Regions from separate parts of the Clostridium sp. CM036 genome, predicted to be linked through region 1. Evidence: a T-box and tRNA genes for the amino acid it is inferred to sense, from the RefSeq annotation. Region 1 holds a T-box; the other holds one or more tRNA genes.
The links. A T-box is a leader RNA that pairs with one kind of tRNA and senses whether it is charged. The one in region 1 lies ahead of thrS (threonine--tRNA ligase), so its partner is inferred to be a tRNA-Thr.
Positions count from the first base shown of each region.

Region 1 (7,480 bases):
AAATTTTATGCTTTACTATTTTTAATTATGTATTTTCTATTTCACTCGTCTAGCTGATATAAAATCTGATCTTGTCATAGCTGAAACTTTAACCACATCTCCTGTACTAGGAGCATGTATATATGTATTATTCCCTACATATATACCTACATGATGGGGATTACCAACGCTTCCAAACAGCACCAAATCTCCAGATTGAAGGCTATTTCTAGACACTTGTACGCCATCCTTTATCTGATCAAAGGTTGTCCTTCCTATAGATACCCCAAAATGTGCATATACATATTGCGTAAATCCTGAGCAATCAAATCCCGCTGGCGATGAACCGCCCCATAAATATGGTGTGCCAAGAAAGTTAGAGGCATAGGCTATTACAGCATTACTTGATGGAGTAACTGCGCCTCTTGAAGGTGTAAATTTAGGTGATGCTTCATTTGCTTTTGTTATGTTTTTAGTTGCTAATATTTGTGGATTGCTTGTCCCTCCTGGAAGAAGATTTTCCTTGCTATTTCGCTCAGCCAGTAATTTGTTTTGTGATTCTTTAGTTGCAATCATCTTATTTAACTTCTGCTTATTTTCTACTTGTAAACTCAATAATACCTTCTTTGTCTTGTTTAAATTTTGCTGTTTTTCATTTAATTCTTTTCTGGTATCTTCAAACTCATCCATTACTTTTTTATCATATTCTATAACGGTTTTTATATTTTCTACTCTTGATACAAAATCACCGAAACTCTCTGAATCAAGTATTATGCTCGCATATCCATTAAACCCGTTTATGTACATGGTTCTCATCCTACTATTAAATACCTTCTGTTCTTTTTCAGCCTCTTTTTCAACCTGATTAATCTCCACTGCGGCACTTTCAATTGCCTTTTCAGTTTTAGATATTTTATCTTTATTCTCTTCTGTTTTAGCCATGTTTTGTTGAATTTCATTATCAAATTCTTCTATTTTCATTTCGATTTTTTCTCTTTGTCCTTCAATTTTAGATAATGAGTCATTCTTCTGCACCTCTGCATTTGGTCCAACAGCTAATACAGTTACGTTTGAATTAAAAATTAATATCATCATAACTGCAAGATTTCTTAATGCATTCTTCATTAGTACATCCCCTTCATTTGTTTAGAATTTATAACTTCCTAAGAAATATACCACAGTTTTATGTATTTGTTATGAAAATTGTCCATTTTTATGCAATTGGGAAACATTACATAAAATAAACTTCTCGTGAAACCTGACAAAACGGTTAACAATTATATTAATAATTGTTAACCGTCCCCCACTTTGTCTGCAAAAACATTACCTTATTTATTAAAAAAATCCATTATTTATTAATGCAGAAGTTGAGTTATAACACATTGCAGTGTATAATATTGTCGATTGGTAAGTTTTACAAGGAAGGAGAGTAAGAATGAAAAAGAAAAATATTATTTCCATAATGCTTGTTAGTGCCCTATTTTTAAATTCAATATTTTTTTATTTCTTTAATAACAGTAAAATAAATGCTAATAAACTCAAAATTGAATCTTTAAGAATCGAATTTGATTCTCTAAAAGGTGAAAATCAGACTTTAACAAAGACAAATTATCAATTGATTGAAACAGCTTCTAGCGTTTCAGAAAAAGTTAATAGGTTTAAATCATCTCCTTCGGAGCTGAAGTATTAACGACTTCAGAAGGAGCTTTATACTTCCACTGAAGTCCTCTGTTTGTTCGGGGGGTGTAACTCCCACTTATAGAAGTTGGAGACTTCCTTCTGAAATGTCGTTAAACCTATTACAAACTGATATAGATAATATATGTACATGAATATAAAAAAGGAAGGTATTACTATGAGAATTTCAATCATAGAAAAAAAGCACTCATTAAAATTCCTAATAGTAAAAATTTCTATTTTTACTTTATGCATTACTTCGTTTTTAGGAGTCGCAGTTAGCCAAGTAACCGTAGTTTCAAGTGAACATCAACATAGTTTATTGTCGCATCAAATAGCTCAGATTCATGAGGACAATAAGAAGTTAAAATCACAAAATAAGATCCTCGAAAGTACTATCAAAAAGGATGAAGTCTTATATAAATCCAAATTAGATAATACTAAAATAGCTTATTTAACCTTCGATGACGGGGTATCTAGCAACACTTTACAAATTTTAAAAGTCCTAAAAAAATATAATATTAAGGCTACTTTTTTTGTAAATGGTCACCCTGAATCAAGATTTTTGTATAAACAAATTTCTGACGATGGGCACACTTTAGCTAATCACACTTACAGTCATGATTATAATAGTATTTATGCATCGCCAGATAATTTTAAAAAAGACGTAAAAAAATTAGATTCGTTCCTTACTGAAATTACAGGTAAAAAGCCTAGTCATATTTTAAGATATCCTGGTGGCTCTAATAATACTATTAGTCACAGTTACGGTGGCATGGAAATAATGAACTCTGTAATTAGTGAAATGAATAAGGATGGTTATAAATACTTTGATTGGAATGTTGATTCTAGTGATGCTTCCGCTTTTTGTCAGCACAAACATAAGATTATAGAATCAGTTTTAACTCAATCTAGTCGGACTAAACACGCCATTATATTAATGCATGATTTAAATCCAAAAACCACAACAGTTGAAGCCTTACCTGAAATTATTGAGGGTCTTACAAATCAAGGTTTCATCTTTGATGTACTCTCTGAAAATACTTATCCACCACAATTTAAAGTAGTAAAATAGAAAATCTTACCTACTATTTATTTTGTTGAAAACGCCTAAATAACTTTATTTGCTACCTTGACATCTTTAGTGCAAGTGCTATAATTAATATAAATATAATAATTTAATTCTACGAAGAGAAAAGTAAGCCATGGCACATTTACAGAGAAAGGATACCTTAGCTGGAAGTATTCTTAAATGAAATTGGCTGAAGACTGCCTCTGAGTGACTTCAATAAAGTCCGGTAATTCCGTTATAATTATTAAGTGGTTTATTTTATAAACAATTTGGGTGGAACCGCGGGAAATTATAATCTCGTCCCAATTCTATAATTAGAATTGGGACGGGTTTTTTTTGTTTTATAAAAATATAGGTTTAAAGAATTGCGCATAATATTTATGCTAGTGTTATTTCTCAAATATGACTTAACCCTATAAGATAAAAGAAAGGAGCAATACATATGATAAACATTAAATTAAAAGATGGTTCAATTAAAACTTATGAATCTGAAATGACTGTAATTGAAATTGCGAAAGATATTAGTGAGGGCCTTGCACGAGTTGCTTGTGCTGGAATGGTGAATGATGAAATCGTAGATTTACGTTATAAAATCACTAAGGACTGCGATGTTAGTATATTAACTTTTGATAGCGAAGAAGGTAAAAAAGCCTTTAGGCATAGTGCTACTCATATTTTAGCTCAAGCAGTAAAGAGATTGTTCCCTAGTACAAAACTTGCCATCGGACCTGCTATAGATGGGGGTTTCTACTATGATTTTGATAAACAAGATTCTTTCTCAGCAGATGAAATTAAACAAATCGAAGTAGAAATGAAAAAGATTGTTAAAGAAGATCTTCCAATAGAAAGATTCGAGCTTGAAAGAGATGAAGCTATTGCTTTTATGGAAGAAAGAGATGAAAATTTCAAAGTTCAATTAATTGAAGACCTACCAGTTGACGCAAAATTATCATTCTACAAACATGGCGAATTTACAGATCTTTGTGCGGGACCACATTTAATGTCTACAAAGTATGTAAAGGCATTTAAACTTACTCAAGTTGCAGGAGCTTACTGGAGAGGTAACGAGAAAAACAAAATGCTTAGCCGTATATACGGAACTGCCTTCACTAAAAAATCCGATTTAGATGCTCATATAGAGAAGATGGAAGATGCTAAAAAAAGAGACCATAACAAGCTTGGCCGTGAACTAAAATTCTTTACAACATCAGATGTTATAGGTCAAGGTTTGCCTCTACTTATGCCTAATGGCGCAAGGGTAATCCAATTATTACAACGTTTTGTTGAAGATGAGGAAGAAAAAAGAGGTTATGTTTTAACTAAGACTCCTCTTATGGCTAAGAGCGATTTATATAAAATGTCTGGTCACTGGGATCATTATAAAGATGGAATGTTTGTCCTTGGTGATGAATCTAAAAATGAAGAAGTCATGGCACTTCGCCCAATGACATGCCCATTCCAATTTACAATTTATAATGCAGATCAAAAGAGTTATCGTGACCTTCCAATTAGATATGGGGAGACTTCAACTTTATTTAGAAATGAATCTTCCGGTGAAATGCATGGTCTTATGAGAGTACGTCAGTTCACTATTTCAGAGGGTCATTTAGTTGTTACCCCTGAACAATTAGAAGAAGAATTTAAAGATGTTATAAATTTAATTAACTATGTAATGAAAACACTTGGAATCGAAAATGATATTACTTACAGATTCTCTAAATGGGATCCCAAAAATAAAGATAAGTATATTAACAACCCTGAGGCTTGGGCAGAAACTGAATCGAAGATGAAAGATATACTAGATCACTTAGGAATAAATTATAAAACAGCTATTGGTGAAGCTGCTTTCTACGGTCCTAAGCTTGACCTTCAATTCAAAAATGTTCATGGTAAAGAAGATACTATAATTACAGTGCAAATTGACTTCGCACTGCCAGATAGATTTGACATGACTTATATTGATAAAGATGGAGTTAAAAAGCGTCCATATGTTATCCATAGAACTTCTATTGGTTGCTATGAGCGAACACTTGCAATGCTTATCGAAAAATATGCTGGTGCTTTCCCAACTTGGCTTGCACCACTACAAGTTAAGGTATTACCTATTTCTGAAAAATATCATGATTATGCAGAAAAGGTAGTTGCAAAGCTTAAGGAATCAAGAATCAGATCCTCTGCAGACTTTAGAGCAGAAAAAATTGGCTACAAGATTCGTGAAGCTCGTAATGAAAGAGCCCCTTTCCTATTAATAGTTGGTGAAAAAGAGGCAGAACTAAATGAAGTCTCTGTTAGAAGCCGCAAAAATGGTGATGAAGGTGCAACTTCTTTAGACTCATTTATTTCAAGAATTAAAGAAGAAATAGAAACTAAGCTATTATAATTAAAAAAAGCAAGTACATGATAAAATCTTGTACTTGCTTTTTTTATTAACTTTTATTTATTAATTTTAAATGAACTTTTTAAAGATGCTATTCTGTTAAACACTATTTTATCATCGGTTGTGTATCTAGAATCTACATTAAAATATCCATGTCTGAAGAATTGAAATTTATCTTGTGGTTTTGAATTCTTCATATTTGGTTCTATAAACCCTTGTAATATTTCTATAGAATCCGGATTTATTTGATCTATGAAAGTTTTTCCTTCTTCTTGCTTCTCATCTAAAATTAAAGGCTCATATAACCTAAATTCTGCAGGCACTGCATTTACTACATCTACAAAGTGAATTGTTCCTTTAACTTTTCTCCCTGTAAATCCACTACCACTCTTAGTCTCTGGGTCATAAGTACAATGAATTTCACATATATTTCCGTCAGCATCTTTAATCATTTCATTACATTTTATAAAGTATGCTCCCTTAAGCCTTACTTCGTTACCTATGAACAATCTAAAGTATTTCTTAGGTGGATTTTCCATGAAATCTTCTCGTTCTATATATATTTCTCTTGAGAATGAGACTTGGCGAGTTCCCATTTCTGGATTTTCTTGATTATTCTCAATTTCAAGCATTTCCACTTGAGCTTCTGGGTAATTTGTAATAACTACTTTTAATGGTCTTAAAACTGCCATAGTTCTAAGCGCCTTTGGACTTAAATCTTCTCTTATAAAGTGCTCTAGCATTTGTCCATCTACAGTGCTGTTACCTTTTGCAACGCCAATTTCTCTGCAAAAATTGCGTATAGCTTCTGGTGTGTAGCCACGACGCCTTAGTCCTGCTATAGTTGGCATACGTGGGTCATCCCAAGCATCTACAATTCCTTCGTCTACTAATTGCTTAAGATTTCTTTTACTCATTACTGTATTTGTTATATTTAATCTTGCGAACTCTATTTGTCTTGGCTTACTTTCCATTTCGCATTGATTTACTACCCAATCATATAATGGACGATGATCTTCAAATTCTAAAGTACAAATCGAATGTGTAATACCCTCAATTGCATCTTCTATTGGATGCGCATAATCATACATAGGATAAATACACCATTTATCTCCTGTATTATGATGCACCGCATGAGATATACGATAAATTATTGGATCTCTCATGTTTATATTAGGAGAACTCATATTAATTTTAGCTCTTAGAACCTTAGATCCATCAACGAATTCACCTTTTCTCATACGGTCAAATAGATCTAGGTTCTCTTCCACAGTTCTATTTTTGTATGGACTTTCTTTACCTGGCTCTCTTAAAGTACCTCTGTACTCTTTCATTTCCTCAGCTGTAAGATCGCACACATAAGCCATATTCTTTTTTATTAATAATACAGCACGTTTATACATTTCATCAAAATAGTTTGATGCAAAAAATAAATCATCCCACTTGAATCCAAGCCATTTTACATCTTCTTCTATAGATTTAACGTACTCTTTGTCTTCTTTTGCTGGGTTAGTATCATCAAAACGTAAGTTTGTCTTACCTTTAAATTCATCTGCTAATTCAAAATTTAAAATAATTGACTTTGCATGCCCAATATGCAAATATCCGTTTGGCTCTGGTGGAAAACGAGTAATTATTTTTTTGTGTTTTCCGCTTTCTATATCTTCCTTAACAATATTTCTTATAAAATTTGATGAAGTCGTTTTATTTTCCATATTTGACACCTTCCTTTTAATCTAGCATACTTTATGCTAATCATATCTTGTATGCTTATCATACCTTGTATACCTCACATACCTTGTAAGTTTTACCTATATGCTAATAAATATATCACAAAAACAGTTTTTTTTCTACGTAGCGCGGTATTAAATGTTATGCTTTTTAAGTATCCCGTTTTGTTTATAGTGGTTTAATGCCTATCTCCCATACACCTTATCAATTATTCTCTGGCATTTTAATGCATCTGAGAAATCGCCATCAATGCCATCGCTGCAATTATTATAAATTTTATTAGCAAAATTTATAAGTGAAGCTGTATGACAATTTTGGAAAAATCCTAGGGAGTTCCTTTTGTCAGCATAATATTTTAATAGACTATCTCCTGATGCTACATTTTTAATTTCTGTTGAGCTACTTTCATATCTATATATTTCAATTTCATAAGGATTATTAAAATTAATTTTTATACTACCTTTGCTACCATAAACTACGAAATCATCTGTTTGTTCTCTTTCAGTAAATACTCTTGAAACCTCTAGACTTCCGAAAGTTCCATCTTTTAATGTAAAATCACAATTTGCAATTTCATCAACCTCTGCTCTTTCCTTAAAATAAATCCTAGTCTTCGCTTCTACTTCTTCTATATCTCCCATAGT
Region 1 is NZ_CM143652.1:3,106,244-3,113,723, reverse strand. Features, by position in the region: gene ACWJKE_RS14770 (C40 family peptidase) at 37-1,104, opposite strand; gene ACWJKE_RS14765 (hypothetical protein) at 1,415-1,669, shown strand; gene ACWJKE_RS14760 (polysaccharide deacetylase family protein) at 1,808-2,731, shown strand; T-box leader at 2,834-3,036, shown strand; gene thrS (threonine--tRNA ligase) at 3,171-5,108, shown strand; gene ACWJKE_RS14750 (glutamine--tRNA ligase/YqeY domain fusion protein) at 5,162-6,820, opposite strand; gene ACWJKE_RS14745 (Gfo/Idh/MocA family protein) at 7,022-7,480, opposite strand, start outside.

Region 2 (7,480 bases), 680 kb from region 1:
AAGCTCAGATGATGAGTTTACTGTGTACAGTAAAAGGAACGAGTATAATTACAGAAACTATTTTTGAGAATAGATTTATGCATGCCACAGAATTAAAGAGAATGGGAGCAAATATAAAAATAGATGGTAGAAGTGCCGTAATAGAAGGTATAGATAGGTTTACAGGTTCAGAAGTTACAGCTACAGATTTGAGAGCGGGAGCGGCATTAATACTTGCAGGACTTACAGCAGAGGGCACAACTACAATAAATGATATATATCATATTGATAGAGGCTATGTTTCTATTGAGGAGAAATTAAAGGGACTAGGAGCAGACATAGAAAGAGTGAGTTCTCATAAATAACAGGGAAATTCAATAAGCGATAAAAATATATGGCGGTTCACTTATAATTTAAACTTGGATAGTTGGAATATATAAGTGTTATATTCCAATTATTTTATAATAAGCACCTAAAAATAATAAACTAGCACAATGACTAGTATATTATTTTTGGGTGCCTTTTGGTTACAACTGGTCTAAATCTTTTTATCCGTTATCTCTATTAATAAATGCATAATAGTATGCACTATTATTTTACAGGGATTTAGTCAATGGAAAAAAGTAATATTTTTTATAGTTATTTAATATGTATAAGGTAAAGGTTGTTTTATAACGAGAGGAGAAAAAAATGAGAAGAGTTTTTATTACAGTACATTTAAAAAATATCCTTCTATTAATAACTGCATTTATTGCATTTATAGTTATTACTTCTGTTTTAATAGTGGGGGTAGGAAATAATAAAAGTATAAATAAGGGTAAAAACTCTGCAATTAAGGTAGAAGACAATGAAAATATTATAAAATATGGTTCACTAGCCAAAATCACTAAAGTTAAAGTTTTTATGTCAAAAGAAAATAATATAAAAGAACTTAGTTTAGAAGAATATGTTACGGGAGTTGTTGCAGCGGAAATGCCAGCTGATTTTGGAATAGAAGCTTTAAAATCTCAAGCAGTGGCGGCTAGGACTTATGCTTTAGCTCATGTCACAGAAATGGGTGGAACCCCATGTAAAAATGGTAATGGAGCTGATTTATGCGATACAGTCCACTGTCAAGTTTATAGGACTAAAGAAGAGCGTATAAAAGAATGGGGAAATTCTGGTGAAAAAAATTGGAATAAGATTAAAATGGCGGTTAAAGGAACATTAGGACAAGTTTTAACATATAACAACAACTTAGTAATGGAACCTTATTATTTTGCAACTAGCAGTGGGAAAACGGAAAATTCCGAAGAGGTATTTAGCGATAGCATACCTTATTTAAGGAGTGTAGAAAGTCCAGGCGAAGAAAGAGCAGGAAGCTTTAAGAGTAGTAAAATTTTAAAGTATAAAGATCTAAGTCGAATTATAAATAAAAACTATAATAATGCTAAGGTAACCTCAACTAATATTAAGAAACAAATAACGGTAATTGATAGGACTGAGGCAGGGAGTGTTAAGAGTATTAAGGTAGGGAATATAACCATGACAGGCAGTAAGTTTAGAACAATGCTCGGTTTAAAATCATCGAATTTTGAAATGAAGTTTAATTTAAACAATATAGAAATAGATTGCAGCGGATATGGTCATGGTGTAGGGATGAGTCAATGGGGTGCGGATGCGATGGCGAAAGATGGGAAAACCTATATTGAAATATTAACTCATTATTATCAAGGGACTGTTATATCCAAATGAAAAAAAATACACATAAGCTGGTTATCCTATATAAAAAATGGATAATCAGCTTTGCTTTTTATAAAAATAAACTTGAAGATGATTTAAGCAAAACTAAGGGTGAATAATTTAAAATTTAAAATATGTTTTAAACTATAAAATATAAATATTATTAAAATGTAGATTAACTTAAATAAATTTTAGGAAATATGTATGTTTTAATAAAATATGGACAAAAATACAAATGGAGGTGTTTGTATGAATAAGAATGAAAACAATAAGACATTAAATTTTTTTAAGAAGGAAGGATTCTATGTAATTTTATTTGTTTGTTTATGTATAGTAGCTTCAGTGGCGTCTATAACAGCAAATAATAATAAGAAGCTTTCAAGCAAGCAAGAAGCATTACAAAAACAACAAGCAAATGCAGGAGATGTTATAAAAGCGCAACAAAAAGAATATGAGGGTGCTCTTCAAGTAAAAGAAGAAAAGAAAGCTAAGGCTGAAGCGCTTAAAGCGGTACCAGATATCAAAAAGGTTACAACAGGAAAAGCGGCATCAGCAGTATCTAAATCAGTTAATGCTAAATTTGAAAATCCCGTAGCAAATGGATTACTAGCAAGGGCATATTCAAAAGATATTGATTCAGTAGTGTGGAAGACTGATGGAAGCTATAGGACAAATTTAGGTATTGACATTCAAGCAAAAATAGGGGAGCCAGTTGTAGCGGTTATGGATGGAATAGTTAAAGAAGTTGGTACTGACGTTAATGGCCAAAAAGGTAAGATGGTTAAGATTGATCATCAAAATGGATTTATTACTAACAGTACTAATCTAGATGAAAAAATATTAGTAAAAAAAGGCGATAAAGTAACTAAAAAACAGCAAATTGGTACAGTGGGAAACACTAGTTTAAATTCATTTAAGGAAGAATATGGATCTCACTTACACTTTGAAGTTCTGCAGAGTAATAAGAATGTTGATCCTGCTAAATATGTAAAATATGAGAAATATCAACCTGCAGAAACTAAGAAATAACCAATAACCATCTCAATTAGCCATTTTTTAAAAATATATTAGAAGATGACTAATTGGAATGGAATTTAAAAGCAAGATAATGCATATTTATAAATATATAAGGGTTAAGGAGGCAACACTTGAAAGACTATATTGAAGATCGAGTACTAGAAGTTGCTAAGTACATTATCGAGTCAAAATCTACAATAAGAAGAACTGCCAAAGTGTTTGGCGTTAGCAAGAGTACTATACACAAGGATATGACGGAAAGATTACCCACAATAAATCCTCAAATTGCCAGCGATGCAAAAACAATTTTGGATATAAATAAAGCTGAGCGGCATATAAGAGGCGGAAGAGCAACTAAATTGAAATATAAAGAAGCACAAGGATAAAAACATTCGAAGCTAAAAACTATAAAAAAATTTTAAAATTAAAAGAGGGTTTTCTTATAGCTTTATAGAATAGAGTTTAGTGTAATTTAAATATTGAATATACTAAAGAGCAGGAGTGGTTTTGAAATGTTTTTTTTTAGAATGGGTACAGATATGGGAATAGATTTGGGTACATCTACAGTGCTTGTATATATTAAAGGAAAAGGTGTTATATTAAAAGAACCTTCTGTTGTTGCCATAGATAGAAATAATAATAAGGTATTGGCAGTAGGAGAAGAAGCTAGGCAAATGATAGGAAGGACACCAGGCAATATTGTGGCAATACGCCCTATGAGGGACGGTGTTATTTCGGATTATGACATAACTGAAAAAATGTTAAATCATTTTATCAAGAAGGCTTGTGGGAAAAGAAGGCTATCTTCTCCAAAAGTTGTAATATGTGTACCTTGCGAAGCAACGGAAGTAGAAAGAAGAGCGGTAGAAGATGCAGGTAGAAATGCCGGAGCTAAGAAAGTTCAACTTATAGAAGAACCACTAGCAGCGGCAATCGGAGCGGGACTCGATATTACTAGAGCAAGTGGTAATATGGTTATTGACATTGGTGGAGGCACGACTGATATTGCAGTTATTTCTTTAGGAGGCATGGTTGTACGTGAATCAGTTAAAGTAGCTGGTGATAAGTTTGATGAAGAGATTATAAAATATATCAGAAAAAAACATAAATTAATGATTGGTGAGAGGACTGCAGAGGATTTAAAAATCAACATAGGTTGTGCTTATAAACAAGAAGAAAAGACAAGCATGGAGATAAGAGGGAGAGATTTAATTACAGGTCTTCCTAAGAATTTAGAAGTATCATCAGAAGAAATGAGAGAAGCTTTAAAAGAGGCGGTATATTTAATAGCAGGATGTGCACATTCCGTATTAGAAAAAACACCACCTGAGCTTTCAGCAGATATAGCTGATAAAGGTATAGTTATGACTGGTGGAGGTGCATTGTTAAAAGGCTTAGGTAAGCTCATACAAGAGGTTACTAAAGTTCCGGTATATCTAGCGGAGGATCCGATTTCATGCGTAGCACTCGGAACAGGTAAAGTATTGGATTATATGGATAAGTTAGATAATTCATTCAATGGAAGAGAATTATGCTTAACAGAATAAAAAGTATAAGCAAGCTATAAAAATAAGCAATACAATTATTAGTTTAATTGCATTGCTTATTTTTATATTATATAAGATTTGTAAGTTTAAATTGTGGATAATTATTTAAAACTAATTAAAGCATGTTAAACAGGGCTCAAATTATTTTCTTCATTGGTAAGGGAGTGCAAATAGTATGAATGCAAGAGGGATCTGCTTAAAACATTAGCAATATCCATTACCAAGCTCAATCTTATGTTTCTATTTGTAAATAATTCACTATCATCACTTGAATCTACTATACCTATTAATGAAAGAGTGCCTACCTTAGGAAGGGTTTTCCCTACACCTTTGCCAGGATGAATTGGATAATTTCTAGCTTGGAGTTCTCCAATATTTGAAATGTCTCCTAAACAAGCATCTACACCTATTATAGTACAATTTGGGTGCAATGCATTTATTTTAGATAATTTACTATCTATGTTTAAGGCATGAATTGGATTATCTATAGTGCCATATACAGGTAATGGAAAGGAACTATTTTTTAAAAGTGTACCAACTAAAGGACCTAGACAATCGCCTATACATCTATCGGTACCTATGCAAACAACTAAAGTATTTTTGTCAATATAGTCTTTTAGAAAATTAGAAAGTGTATAGTATGCTAAAGGATCTTTATAATGGGTTTTAGCTTTACTCAAGAAATATACCTCCTTGTATTGCGCTGGGGAAAAATTATTAGTTTCCTATGAATAATTTATATGAATAAATCCCGTGTATTATTATAATAAAGAATAAAAAAATGATTAATTAAAAAATGATATATAAGTATATTAACTATATGAAGGAAAACCAAATAAAAAATATAATAAATTATTTGTGCAAATAGTAAGTTGTATCAATGCTTAATATTAAGCAAATATGCGAATAGTATAGTTATGGAGAGAAGAAGTCGTTTATTAAAGGATAATAGACTTGAAATTAATTAATTAAAGTTGTATAATAATTCTTGTCGACACGGTAAAACGGTAAAACGGCAAAATGATAAAACATAATATGCTGGCATGGCTCAACGGTAGAGCAGCTGACTTGTAATCAGCAGGTTGTAGGTTCAATTCCTATTGCCAGCTCCATAAGTGGAGGAGTTCCCGAGTGGCCAAAGGGGGCAGACTGTAAATCTGTTACGTAATGTTTCGATGGTTCGAATCCGTCCTCCTCCACCATTTATAATGGTTTACAATAAATTATGGTTTACAATAAATTATGGGAGCATAGCTCAGCTGGGAGAGCATCTGCCTTACAAGCAGAGGGTCACAGGTTCGAACCCTGTTGTTCCCACCATAATAATCTTTTTAAAATAGAATAAAATGCATGCTGGCATGGCTCAACGGTAGAGCAGCTGACTTGTAATCAGCAGGTTGTAGGTTCAATTCCTATTGCCAGCTCCACATATGGAGGAGTTCCCGAGTGGCCAAAGGGGGCAGACTGTAAATCTGTTACGTAATGTTTCGATGGTTCGAATCCGTCCTCCTCCACCAAAAGACATCTATAGATGTCTTTTTTTATTTTTTACAGGGTTTAGATTCTGTTGACACCATAGAATGCATATGGTATTATAATTAAAAGTTAATAATTGATAACTCTTATCAAGAGAGGTGGAGGGAAAAAGGCCCTATGAAACCCGGCAACCGGTGCAATGCACCATGGTGCCAATTCCTGCAGTTATAATCTGCAAGATAAGGGAGATGATTAAATCACCTCTTCTTATATTTGGAAGAGGTTTTATTTTTTTATAGGGAAATTTTAGAGAATAGAAGGGAGAATTATAATGAAAAGATTATTTACATCAGAATCCGTTACAGAAGGACATCCAGACAAAATTTGTGACCAAATTTCAGATGCTGTACTTGATGCTATTTTAGAGCAAGATCCTTATGCTAGGGTTGCTTGTGAAACAGCGGTTACTACAGGAATGGTTTTAGTAATGGGAGAGATAACAACTAGTTGTTATGTAGATGTTCCTAAGGTTGTTAGGAATACCATTGAAGGCATAGGATATACTAGAGCAAAATACGGGTTTGATGCTAGCACATGCGCTGTACTTACGTCTATTAATGAACAATCAACAGATATAGCTATGGGAGTAGATGAGGCATTAGAATCTAAAGCAGGCGAGATTGATAAGGTTGACGCAATAGGTGCTGGTGATCAAGGCATGATGTTTGGATTTGCAACTAATGAGACACCAGAATACATGCCACTACCAATTGCTATGGCTCACAGATTAGCAAGAAAGTTAAGCGAAGTAAGAAAAAATGGCACATTAGATTACTTAAGACCGGACGGAAAGACTCAAGTTACTGTAGAGTATGAAGATAATAAGCCAGTAAGAATAGATACTATTGTTATTTCAACTCAACATGCAGAAGAAGCAACTCATGATCAAATTGAAAATGATTTAAAAGAGCATGTAATAAAACCTGTAGTTCCAAGTGGATTATTAGATGAAAATACTAAATATTATATAAATCCTACAGGCAGATTTGTAATTGGAGGACCGCAAGGAGACTCTGGTTTAACAGGAAGAAAAATAATAGTAGATACTTATGGTGGATATGGAAGACATGGAGGTGGAGCATTCTCAGGAAAGGATGCAACAAAAGTTGATAGATCCGCTGCATATGCTGCAAGATGGGTTGCTAAAAATTTAGTTGCTGCAGGAGTTTCAGATAAATTGGAAATTCAGTTAGCTTATGCTATAGGTGTAGCTAAACCGGTATCTATAGAGGTCGAAACTTTCGGAACAGGAAAAATTGACGATGATAAAATAGTTCAAATAGTTGAAAAAGTATTTGATTTAAGGCCAGCTGTAATTATAAGAGAATTAGAACTAAGAAGACCTGTTTATAAACAAGTAGCTGCCTATGGACATTTTGGAAGAATTGATTTAGATCTTTCATGGGAAAAACTAAACAAGGTTGATGAAATAAAAAAGTACGTATAATATAAAAAAAGGGATAACAATTATTAATTGTTATCCCTTTTTAGTGCATGTGATTATTAAGTAGTATTTTGATAAAACCTAAGATAGGGGTATACTGAACATAAGAGATGTAAAATACATATGATATAATAACATTAATAATAATATTATTGCTAATAATATTATTATTAATGTTATTATATGAATTTATAAATAGGAGAGATTTTATGCCGGAAATACAAGGGATAATCGA
Region 2 is NZ_CM143652.1:2,424,501-2,431,980, reverse strand. Features, by position in the region: gene murA (UDP-N-acetylglucosamine 1-carboxyvinyltransferase) at 1-344, shown strand, start outside; gene spoIID (stage II sporulation protein D) at 670-1,713, shown strand; gene ACWJKE_RS11435 (M23 family metallopeptidase) at 1,951-2,730, shown strand; gene spoIIID (sporulation transcriptional regulator SpoIIID) at 2,850-3,104, shown strand; gene mreB (rod shape-determining protein) at 3,231-4,265, shown strand; gene yyaC (spore protease YyaC) at 4,391-4,945, opposite strand; tRNA gene ACWJKE_RS11415 (tRNA-Thr) at 5,303-5,377, shown strand; tRNA gene ACWJKE_RS11410 (tRNA-Tyr) at 5,383-5,467, shown strand; tRNA gene ACWJKE_RS11405 (tRNA-Val) at 5,510-5,585, shown strand; tRNA gene ACWJKE_RS11400 (tRNA-Thr) at 5,618-5,692, shown strand; tRNA gene ACWJKE_RS11395 (tRNA-Tyr) at 5,698-5,782, shown strand; SAM riboswitch class I at 5,885-5,987, shown strand; gene metK (methionine adenosyltransferase) at 6,073-7,248, shown strand; gene recD2 (SF1B family DNA helicase RecD2) at 7,455-7,480, shown strand, end outside.
Region 2: it encodes a tRNA-Thr, which carries the amino acid that the T-box ahead of thrS (threonine--tRNA ligase) is inferred to sense. The anticodon was not compared.